Regions from separate parts of the Klebsiella sp. genome, predicted to be linked through region 1. Evidence: predicted binding sites of a transcription regulator. Region 1 holds the regulator's gene; the other holds the start of a gene.
The links. Region 1 encodes PurR, which represses purine synthesis genes. Its sites were predicted from a motif close to CANGCAAACGTTTGCNTG; they were not measured.

Region 1 (5,901 bases):
ATTGCATAAAAGGGTCGAGCATGCGGCTGAAAAGATCGTTACCTAAGTCGTAATGTTCTTTGCCGACTATCCAGGACCTTTTTTTACTTTGCAGATTGAATAAGCGAGCGCTCGCGATGCGGAGGGTATCTTTAAAATGGTGGGGAAGTTGACTTTCCAGCCCGGCACGTAAGACTTTATGGAAAAATAAATCCAGCCGCTCACAATCCCACCAGCCGTCCATATAGCTCTCTCCCAATCCCAGCGACCCTTCTTGTAAAACGCGCTTAAAAAAGAGGGGGTTTTTAATCCGCAGATCGGAGGGGGCAGGACCGTTAATTTCGATGCCCGCACGGCCTAATAATTCAGCGACAATCCGGTACCAATCATCATTTGGTACGCTTACTTCTTCTATACACGATGAACTCATAGCTTCTCCATCACGCCCAAGTGATCAGAACCTTAAAACAGCGTAGACGCTTTTCTGGCTTTGTGAGAAATCTCACGGACAATCCGTGAGGCTGCTATCCGACGTAGAACAGAGGAAGGGAGATAACCCTTGCCGAAAGGCCTTCCATGGAGAAACGGGACGCATCCTGCTCCCGTTAAATCAATTAATCTTTCTATTTATGTGATGCCGGATCCAGTATAGGCCGCTAAAAACAGGCTTTCAATAAAAATATGTTAGCAAGCTAATTACTGGACCTTAACACTATCTGAAGATTACCTTAAGCATGTGACGATTCTGTTGCCAGCGCAGTGGCCTTGTACTGCATACGGTAACCGATACCGGCCAGTACAATGGAGATAAGCATCACGCTGGTGGTGGTTTGCAGCGGTGTTGCTATCAGCGTAGAAACCAGCAGACTGGCGATAAAGCAAAGACCCAACTGTAAGGTATTTTGCAAAGCTGCGGCGCGACCGGTCGCCTGCGGGAACGGCTTCAGCGCCTGAGCAACGACGATAGGATAAATACCGCCATTTACCACCGCCATTGCGCAGAACGGAATCATTAATCCGACAAGCGTGGCATTAGCCTGTAAACCTACCAGCCAGGTAGCGGCAACGCTGATGGAGAAAATCACCAGCAGCCACGGCAGGATCTGCTGCCCTGACCATTTTTGTAAAGCCGCACGGCAGCCGTAACCGCCAACCAGAAACGCAATAGTTTGCGGAACGTAGCTCAGGCCGATAACGGTCGGGCTGTAGCCCATCTCGTGAAGAATAAATGGCGAGCCGGTCAACCATGCGAAAAAGCTGGCGGAGCAGGCGGCATAAATCAGCACGTTGCCGCTGTATTCGCGCGAGCGTAGTAGGGCAAGGAAAGTCAGCTTCTGCTGGGTGCCGACAACCGTCTTTTTCGCCGCTTTCAGACGCAGGGCAGGCAGCATGAGTAACAGGGTTATCGCGAACAGAACGGCGAAAATAGCCTGCCATTCGAAATGAACCAGCAGCCAGCTGCCGAGCAGCGGCGCCAGTGCTGGAGACAAGCCCACCAGCGGCATAATGGCGGCAAAAATACGGTTTGTGCGATGGGCTGGGTAGTAATCGGTCACCATCGCTTGCCAGGTCACGGCGGCGGCGCAAACGCCAATCGCCTGAATGAAGCGCAGCGCCAGCATCAGTGTGGCATCTTGCACCCAAAGCATCCCCAGACAGCCGATAGCGAAAATGACCAGGCCGCTTAGCAGTACCGGCTTGCGTCCGTAACGGTCGGAGAGCGGCCCCCAAAAAAGCTGTCCAATGGCAAAGCCTGCCAGGAACAAGCTCAGGCTGGCGCTGACTGAAGCCGCTGAAGTGTTGAGATCTTGTTGGATCGCGGCGAAAGCCGGCAGATACATATCGGTGGCCAGAAAGCCGAGCACGCTGAGCCCGGCCAGCCAAACTAAAAATCCTTTCCCAGGTTGTTGCAATTGTTGCATAAAATTCTCTTGTTATTGATGCAGGTACGGTGCGGCAGAGTGTAGGGAGTGCATTCGGGCTTGTGAAACGCTAATATTTGTCAGGTGGATTCAAAAATTTTGTAGGCAGAATATGTGGTCAGAATACTCACTTGAGGTGGTTGATGCTGTCGCGCGTAACGGCAGTTTTAGCGCAGCGGCGCAGGAGCTACACCGCGTACCTTCAGCGGTGAGTTATACCGTGCGTCAGTTGGAAGAGTGGCTGGCGGTTCCGCTCTTTGAACGCCGTCACCGCGATGTCGAATTAACCCCGGCCGGGGTCTGGTTTTTGCAGGAAGGGCGCTCTGTTATCAAAAAAATGCAGATCACTCGTCAGCAATGCCAGCAGATAGCCAACGGTTGGCGCGGGCAGCTATCCATTGCTGTCGATGACATCGTCAAACCGGCGCGCATGCGGCAAATGATCGTTGATTTCTATCGTCATTTTGATGACGTTGAACTGATTGTCTTTCAGGAGGTATTCAACGGTGTCTGGGATGCGTTAGCTGATGGCCGCGTGGAATTAGCTATCGGTGCGACGCGCTCAATTCCCGTCGGCGGGCGCTATGCGTTTCGCGATATGGGGATGCTGAGTTGGGATTGCGTGGTGGCCAGCGATCATCCGTTGGCGAAAATGGACGGCCCGCTAAGCGACGATGTGTTACGCAACTGGCCGTCGCTAGTACGGGAAGATACTTCGCGCTCGCTACCGAAACGCACGACATGGCTGCTGGATAATCAGAAGAGGGTGGTGGTGCCAGACTGGGACGCTTCCGCGACCTGCCTCAGCGCAGGGTTGTGTGTTGGCATGGTGCCAAAGCATTTTGCACAGCAGCGAATTGATAGCGGAGAATGGACGGCTCTGGCGCTGGAAAACCCATTCCCTGATGCGGCCTGCTGCCTGACGTGGCAACAAAGCGACGCTTCACCGGCGCTGATGTGGCTGCTGGATTACCTTGGCGACAGTGAAACGCTGAACAGGGAGTGGCTGCGGGCGCCGGAATAGCCGGCCCCGCGAGGAGAATTAACGGCGATAATCGACAAACGGGCCGTCGGCCACGGATCGACGTTCGACCAGGCGCGGATGTACTTCAATAGACTGGGAAATTTCGCGCTTGTTGACGATGCGGTCCAGCAGCATATTGAAGGCCGCTTCGCCCAGAGAATCTTTTGGCTGATGGATGGTGGTCAGCGCCGGGCTGAAGTAGCGGGCGTTGCGCACATTGTCATAACCGATCAGCGAAATATCCTGCGGCACGCGCAGACCCATTTCATCAGCCGCACAGATAGCGCCCATCGCCATGATATCCCCGCCGCAGAAAATCGCCGTCGGGCGATGGTGCTGGCTGAGGATTTGCTGCATCGCGCGGTAGCCGGATTCCGGCTCGAAATCACCTTGCACTACCCAGTTTTCAGGAACGTTGATCTGCGCTTCTTCCATCGCTTTCATAAAGCCGGCCAGGCGGCCGGCACCGGTGTTCCGCTCAAGCGGGCCGGGGATCACGCCAATTTCGCGATGACCGCGTTCCACCAGATAGCGCCCGGCAATATAACCCCCTTCGAAGGCGTTATCGATAACCGAGTCGGTAAAGTCGGCTTTTGCTTCACCCCAGTCCATCACGACCATCGGAATATGGCGATACTCTTCCAGCATGCTCAATACCGACTCAGGATACTCAGAACACATCACCAGCAGGCCGTCCACGCGCTTCTGCGCCATCATTGACAGGTAGGCGCGCTGTTTCTCCGGATCGTTCCATGCGTTGCCGAGAATCAGGGTATAGCCCTTCTGGAAGCAACTTTTCTCAACGGATTCGATAATTTCGGCAAAATAGGCCGCTTCACTGCTGGTCGCCAGCAATCCGATAGACTTAGTGTGATTAACCTTCAGGCTGCGAGCAACGGCGCTGGGGGAGTAGTGCAGTTCTTTAATCGCAGCCCACACAGCGTTGCGCGTCTCTTCCGCAACGAAACGCGTTTTGTTAATTACATGTGATACTGTTGTAGTGGAAACGTTTGCGCGCTTCGCTACATCTTTAATAGTTGCCATTACTTCTCACTCCAGACCTTGACCTGATCGTCCGTTTATCGGTACGTAAACGTTTGCCTGTACACACCCTGATGCCAAAATTAATCATTACATCACGTCGGGAAAACGACACAGAACGACAGGAAGGGGTCAATGGCCGATACGCTTTCAAATTAGCGTGGGATTTTGTCCGATCTTGGGGCAAAGGGGAAGAGCAAAAATGTGCATCCCTCTAAATCTCGGAAGATATTTGCGCTAATCTATGTAAAAATGAGCAAGCTCACTTTTCATGTGGGGATAATCAAGGGGAAAAATTGATGGATACAGATTTAAAGTTTTCGCTGACAACGACGATTATTGTTCTGGGTTTGATTGTCGCCGCAGGGCTGACCGCCATACTGCACTAATTCCAATATGAGGGAGGCATCGTTCTCCCTTTTCTTTTTCCGCCATTATTATCAATTTCGCAAAAATATTTTGCCATTTCGTTTACTTTTGTTTTTCTGTGATTGATGTCATGCTTTTGGCTTCTGATGAGATGCCGTCGCTGAAGACGGCCCGATGGAGTCATTGAATGAAAATCAACTTTCCCCTGCTCGCTCTGGCGATCGGTGCCTTCGGTATCGGTACTACCGAGTTCTCCCCAATGGGGCTATTACCGGTTATCGCCAAAGGCGTGGATGTCTCTATTCCGGCTGCGGGAATGCTTATTAGTGCCTATGCCATTGGGGTGATGGTTGGCGCGCCGCTGATGACTCTGTTGCTTTCGCACCGTGCGCGCAGAAATGCGCTGATTTTCCTGATGGCGATTTTTACTCTCGGTAACGTACTCTCTTCAATTGCACCAGATTACACCACGCTACTGCTGTCGCGCATTATTACCAGCCTCAATCACGGCGCTTTTTTTGGACTCGGCTCAGTAGTAGCGGCGAGCGTAGTGCCGAAGCATAAGCAGGCCAGCGCCGTGGCGACCATGTTTATGGGGCTGACAATTGCCAACATTGGCGGCGTTCCGGCGGCGACCTGGTTGGGGGAAACTATCGGCTGGCGAATGTCGTTCCTTGCAACGGCGGGTCTCGGCGTGGTGGCGATGGTCAGCCTGTGGTTTTCCCTGCCAAAAGGAAGCGCGGGTGAGCGGCCTGATGTTAAGCAGGAACTTTCAGTACTGATGCGCCCACAGGTGCTATCAGCGCTGCTGACCACCGTTCTGGGGGCAGGGGCGATGTTTACGCTTTACACCTATATATCACCGGTCCTGCACAGCATCACTAACGCATCGCCACTGTTTGTGACCGCGATGCTGGTATTGATTGGTGTAGGCTTCTCGCTGGGTAACTACCTTGGCGGTAAGTTTGCCGACCGCTCGGTTTCCGGGACGTTGAAGGGCTTTCTGCTGCTGTTAATGGTGATCATGCTGGCGATCCCGCTGCTGGCCCAGTCACAAATTGGTGCGGCTATCAGCATGGTTGTCTGGGGTGCCGCGACTTTTGCCGTGGTTCCGCCGCTGCAGATGCGCGTGATGCGCGTGGCTCACGAAGCTCCTGGGTTGTCATCGTCGGTTAATATCGGCGCTTTCAACCTCGGTAATGCGTTAGGCGCAGCCGCCGGTGGTGCGGTGATAACGGGTGGGCTGGGCTATGCATTCGTACCCGTGATGGGAGCGATCATTGCGGGCGTTGCGCTACTGCTGGTGTTTTTTAGCGGTCGATCGCAGCCAGAAGAGGCTTTTGCTAACCACTAATCGTTCATGAATAGTATGTGAATTGTCTGTGAAGTGAAAAATAACCGCAGAAGGCGCAATCCTTCTGCGGTTTGCTTTTATGCCGCCAGATTAGCCGCCACAAATTTCCAGTTCACCAGCGCCCAGAAGTGTTCCAGATAGTTCGGACGCGCATTACGGTAGTCGATGTAGTAAGCGTGTTCCCAGACATCCACGGTCAGCAGCGGGGTTGC
Region 2 (5,901 bases), on a different contig from region 1:
TCTCCGTGACCTTACCAAAGTTATCGACGAAGCGCAGCGCCACCAGGCCTTTGCTCTCAAGCTGGGCCAGATGCGCACCATCACGAACTTCTACCTGCCCTTCACCGTGAGAAACGGCAATCGGCATCATCGAACCTACCATTCCCTGCAACAGCAGCGACGGGCTTTGGGTCACTTCAACCAGGCTGAAACGAGCTTCAAAACGGTCAGAGTGGTTGCGCACAAAGCGCGGCCACAGGTCGCTGCCGGGGATGAGCTCACGCAGGTTAGACATCATCTGACAGCCATTGCACACGCCCAGCGCCAATGTCTGTGGGCGATGGAAGAAAGTGGCAAACTCGTCGCGTACACGGTCATTGAACAGAATTGATTTCGCCCAGCCTTCACCCGCGCCTAAAACATCACCGTAGGAGAAACCACCGCAGGCCACCAGCGCCTGGAAATCAGCAAGACCGGTACGGCCCGCCAGCAGGTCGCTCATATGCACGTCGATAGCATCAAAGCCCGCACGATGGAACGCTGCCGCCATTTCTACATGGGAGTTCACTCCCTGCTCGCGCAGCACGGCAACCTTCGGACGCGCGCCGGTGGCGATATAAGGCGCAGCGATATCCTCATTGATATCGAAAGAAAGCTTCACGTTGAGGCCCGGATCGGCATCGTTAGTTTTCGCCTCGTGCTCCTGGTCGGCACACTCTGGGTTATCACGCAGACGCTGCATCTGCCAGGTGGTTTCAGCCCACCACATACGCAGCGTAGTGCGGCTTTCGCTGAACACCGGATGACCGTCGGCAGTGATGACAAAGCGATCGCCCGTGGTTGCCTGGCCAAGATAGTGAACACAATCCGCCAGGCCATTTGCGGCCAGCAGCGCTTCCACCGCCTGACGATCGGCGGCACGAACCTGAATCACACCGCCCAGCTCTTCGTTAAACAGCGCAGCCAGATGGTCATTGCCGAGCGCGGCGATATCCACGTTAACGCCGCAGTGACCGGCAAAGGCCATTTCGGCCAGCGTCACCAGCAGGCCGCCGTCGGAACGGTCATGCCAGGCCAGCAGTTTGCCTTCGGCAACCAGCGCCTGCATCGCATCCCAGAAGCCTTTCAGCTGAGCAACATCACGAACGTCTGCAGTAACATCGCCAAGCTGACGGTAAACCTGGGCCAGCGCGGTCGCGCCCAGCGCATTGTTTCCCTTACCTAAGTCAATCAGCAGTAGCGCATTATCTTCGCCAGAGAGCTGCGGGGTCACAGTGCGGCGTACGTCTTCCACACGGGCAAAAGCGGAAATCACCAGCGACAGCGGGGAAGTCATTTCGCGCTGCTCGTTGCCGTCCTGCCAGCGGGTTTTCATCGACATCGAGTCTTTACCCACTGGAATCGTCAATCCCAGCGCCGGACACAGCTCTTCGCCCACCGCTTTTACCGCTTCATATAAACCCGCGTCTTCACCCGGGTGACCGGCAGCGGCCATCCAGTTTGCCGACAGCTTCACGCGATTGAGCGCGCCAATCTGCGTCGCAGCAATGTTGGTCAGCGCTTCGCCCACCGCCAGACGAGCGGAAGCAGCGAAGTCCAGCAACGCAACCGGCGCACGTTCGCCAATTGACATGGCTTCACCGTAATAGCTGTCGAGGCTGGCGGTGGTTACCGCGCAGTTAGCGACCGGGATCTGCCACGGACCGACCATCTGATCGCGTGCGACCATGCCGGTCACGGTGCGGTCACCGATGGTGACAAGGAAAGTTTTCTCCGCCACGGTCGGCAGATGCAGCACGCGATTTACCGCGTCAGCAATAGTTATGCCCTGGCGTTCCAGACTCTGCCCCTGTGCTTTAAGGGTCTGCACATCGCGGGTCATTTTCGGCGTTTTACCCAGCAGCACGTCGAGCGGCAGATCAATCGGTCGATCGTCAAAATGGGTATCGTCAAGGCTCAGGTGCATCGCTTCAGTCGCTTCGCCAATAACCGCGTACGGTGCGCGCTCGCGACGGCACAGCTCATCGAATAGTGGCAGCTGCTCCGGCGCTACCGCCAGAACATAGCGCTCTTGAGATTCGTTACACCAGATTTCCAGCGGGCTCATGCCCGGCTCATCGCTGAGGATGTCGCGCAGCTGGAATTTACCGCCGCGTCCACCATCACTCACCAGCTCCGGCATGGCATTGGACAAACCGCCTGCGCCGACGTCATGAATAAACAGAATTGGGTTGGCATCGCCCAGCTGCCAGCAGCGGTCAATAACTTCCTGGCAGCGACGTTCCATTTCCGGGTTGTCGCGCTGTACGGAGGCAAAATCCAGGTCTGCATCAGACTGTCCCGACGCCATTGAAGAAGCAGCACCGCCGCCGAGGCCGATGTTCATCGCCGGGCCGCCAAGAACAATCAGCTTCGCGCCAACGACAATCTCGCCCTTCTGCACGTGTTCGCCGCGAATGTTGCCGATACCGCCCGCCAGCATGATGGGCTTGTGATAGCCGCGCAGCTCTTCGCCGTTGTGGCTAGTCACTTTCTCTTCATAGGTACGGAAATAACCGTTCAGCGCCGGGCGACCAAATTCGTTGTTAAACGCCGCACCGCCCAGAGGGCCATCGGTCATGATATCCAGCGCGGTCACAATACGATCCGGCTTGCCGAAATCTTCTTCCCATGGCTGCTCAAAGCCAGGAATACGCAGGTTGGAGACGGAGAAACCCACCAGCCCTGCTTTCGGCTTAGCGCCACGACCGGTCGCACCTTCGTCACGGATTTCACCGCCGGAACCGGTCGCCGCGCCCGGCCACGGAGAGATCGCCGTCGGGTGGTTATGGGTTTCAACCTTCATCAGAATATGCGCGTCTTCCTGGTGGAAGTCGTAGCGGCCCGTTTTGTGGTCAGCAAAGTAACGTCCCACCGCCGAACCTTCCATTACCGCAGCATTATCTTTATAGGCAGACAGCACGTAATCCGGAGTTTTCTCAAAGGTATTTTTGATCATCTTGAACAGCGACTTCGGCTGCTGTTCGCCATCGATGATCCAATCGGCGTTAAAAATCTTGTGCCGGCAGTGCTCGGAGTTGGCCTGCGCGAACATATAGAGTTCGATATCATTCGGGTTACGACCCAGATTATGGAAGGCATCCTGCAGATAGTCGATTTCGTCTTCCGCCAGCGCCAGCCCCAGACGGAGGTTGGCGTCAATCAGCGCCTGACGACCTTGTCCCAGTAGGTCAACGCTGGTTACCGGGGTCGGCTGATGGTGAGCAAACAGCTTTTCGCCCTCTTCCAGCGCGCCAAATACGCTTTCCATCATTCGATCGTGCAGTTCAGCCGCCACCTGCGCCCACTGCTCTTCAGTCAGGCTGCTCGCTTCAACGTAGTACGCAACGCCGCGCTCCAGGCGTACAACCTGAGACAGGCCACAGTTACGGGCAATATCGGTAGCTTTAGAAGACCAGGGAGAGATGGTGCCAGGACGGGGGGTAACGAGCAGTAGCTTGCCGGTTGGGGTATGGCTGCTTAAGTTCGGGCCATATTTTAGCAACCTCGCCAGATTCTCACGATCGTCGCCGCTTAGCGGGGCGCTGAGATCGGCAAAATGAACATACTCGGCATATATAGTGCTTACCGGAAGGTTGGCCGCCTGGAAACGTGCCAGCAGTTTATTGATACGGAATGCCGACAGTGCAGGTGAACCACGCAAAATTTCCATCATAAGTCTCTCGTCTTCGAAGCTTTCAGGGTGAGCCGGGGGAAACGGGCGCCATTATAGTGAATCCTGCGCCCCGACGAAACCGTTTGCGTAGAAATAAAATGGTTGCCAGGGTTTATCAATAAATGTGACCCGACTCGCGAATAAGTTGCCAACTGGCGCATTCTTAAGCAAAATGCCGCTCATTCGACGACAACCTTTTACTTTTTCCGGTCATAGTCTGCTGAGGAACGCAAAGCTGCAGAAGATTAACTATCTGAAAAAACTAAAGATTAATTATCTGCTCATCGGCATTGTAACCCTCTTGCTGGCGGCTGCCCTGTGGCCGTCTCTCCCGTGGATGGGGAAACCAGAGAACCGTGTGGCGGGGATTATGGCGCGCGGAGAACTGCGCATCAGCACCATTAATTCGCCAATGACCTTCGCGACCCTCAATGACAAAATCTACGGTTTCGATTATGAGCTGGCACAGCAGTTTGCCGACTACCTTGGGGTCGAGCTGAAGGTGACCGTCCGACAAAATATCAGCCAGCTATTCGATGACCTCGATGAGGGAAAAGCCGACATGCTGGCGGCAGGACTGGTCTACAACTCTGAACGGGTAAAGAACTATCAGCCCGGGCCAACCTACTATTCCGTTTCACAACAGCTGGTGTATCGCAAAGGTAGCCTGCGCCCGCGCAGCCTCGCTAATCTTACCGCGGAGCAGTTGGCTATCGCCCCCGGGCACGTGGCGATTAACGACCTGCAGGCATTAAAAGAACAAAAATATCCGGACCTCGACTGGCGCGTGGATGATAAACGCGGCACCACGGCGCTGATGCAGGCGGTGATCGACGGTAAGCTCGATTACACCATCGCGGATTCGGTCGCCGTCAGTCTGTTCCAACGCGTCCACCCGGAACTGGCCGTCGCGCTGGATATCAGCGATGAGCAACCGGTGACCTGGTTTAGTGAAAAAGGCGAAGATAACTCGCTGTCGGCGGCGATGCTCGATTTCTTCAATAACATTAATGAAGACGGCATCCTTGCGCGACTGGAAGAGAAATACCTCGGCCACGGTAACGATTTTGACTATGTTGATACGCGCACCTTCCTGCGCGCCGTGGAGAACGTCCTCCCTGATCTACAGCCGATGTTCGAAAAATATGCCCGGCAGATAGACTGGCGCCTGCTGGCGGCCATCTCATGGCAGGAGTCGCATTGGGACCCTCAGGCTACCTCTCCGACCGGCGTACGCGGAATAATGATGCTCACCCGCAATACCGCCCTGAGCCTGGGACTGACCGACCGTACCGATGCAGACCAAAGCCTCGACGGCGGCATGCGTTATCTACAGGATATGATGAGTAAAGTGCCCGACTCCGTTCCCAAAGACGAACGTATCTGGTTTGCGCTGGCGGCTTACAATATGGGCTACGCGCATATGCTTGACGCGATGGCGCTAACCAAAAAGCAGAAAGGTAATCCCAATAGCTGGGCCGATGTGAAGCAGCGTCTGCCGTTGCTGAGCCAGAAAAACTATTACAGTCGGCTGAAGTACGGCTTTGCGCGCGGTCATGAGGCCTACGCCTATGTCGAGAATATCCGCAAATACCACATCAGCCTTGTGGGTTACCTCTCTGAGAAAGAGAGAAAAGAGGCGCAGATTGCGGCGCTTGGCGAACACTATCCGGCGGTCATGCCGGATGAGTTAAATAAAGAAGAACAGTACGCCATGTCCTTTTTCAGCTTTCGCGCCGAAACGCTGGTCGATAACGCAAAATTTAAAATCCCAGGACTGGGCCATTAATCTTCCGTTTGCTGACGCGCCTTTTTAAGCAGTTTTTTCTCTTCGCGCCGCCAGCGGAAAAAATCGCTCAGCATACCGGAGCACTGTTCTGCCAGGAGTCCTTCGGTTATTTCTACCCGATGATTCATCCCCGGATGATGCAGCACGTCGATCAACGACCCGGCAGCGCCGGTTTTCGCATCCCTGGCACCGAATACCAGCCGTGAAATGCGGCTATGCACCATCGCCCCGGCGCACATTACGCAAGGCTCAAGGGTGACGTACAGCGTCGCGTCAACCAGACGGTAGTTTTGCAGCACCATCCCCCCCTGGCGCAACGCCATAATCTCAGCATGCGCAGTAGGATCGTGACGGCCAATTGGCCGGTTCCAGCCTTCACCGATGACCTGATGATTGTGCACCAGCACCGCGCCGACCG

Region 2: the regulator PurR is predicted to act here: its motif matches at 3,767-3,784, upstream of purL (phosphoribosylformylglycinamidine synthase).

The regions. Positions count from the first base shown of each region.
Region 1 covers NZ_JAPUEW010000042.1:97,756-103,656, forward strand. Annotated here, with positions in the region: gene cfa (cyclopropane fatty acyl phospholipid synthase) at 1-409, opposite strand, end outside; gene punC (purine nucleoside transporter PunC) at 708-1,892, opposite strand; gene punR (DNA-binding transcriptional activator PunR) at 2,014-2,925, shown strand; gene purR (HTH-type transcriptional repressor PurR) at 2,944-3,969, opposite strand; gene cydH (cytochrome bd-I oxidase subunit CydH) at 4,266-4,355, shown strand; gene QVF11_RS12435 (MFS transporter) at 4,523-5,689, shown strand; gene sodB (superoxide dismutase [Fe]) at 5,767-5,901, opposite strand, start outside.
Region 2 covers NZ_JAPUEW010000068.1:145,177-151,077, forward strand. Annotated here, with positions in the region: gene purL (phosphoribosylformylglycinamidine synthase) at 1-3,694, opposite strand, end outside; gene mltF (membrane-bound lytic murein transglycosylase MltF) at 3,867-5,483, shown strand; gene tadA (tRNA adenosine(34) deaminase TadA) at 5,480-5,901, opposite strand, start outside.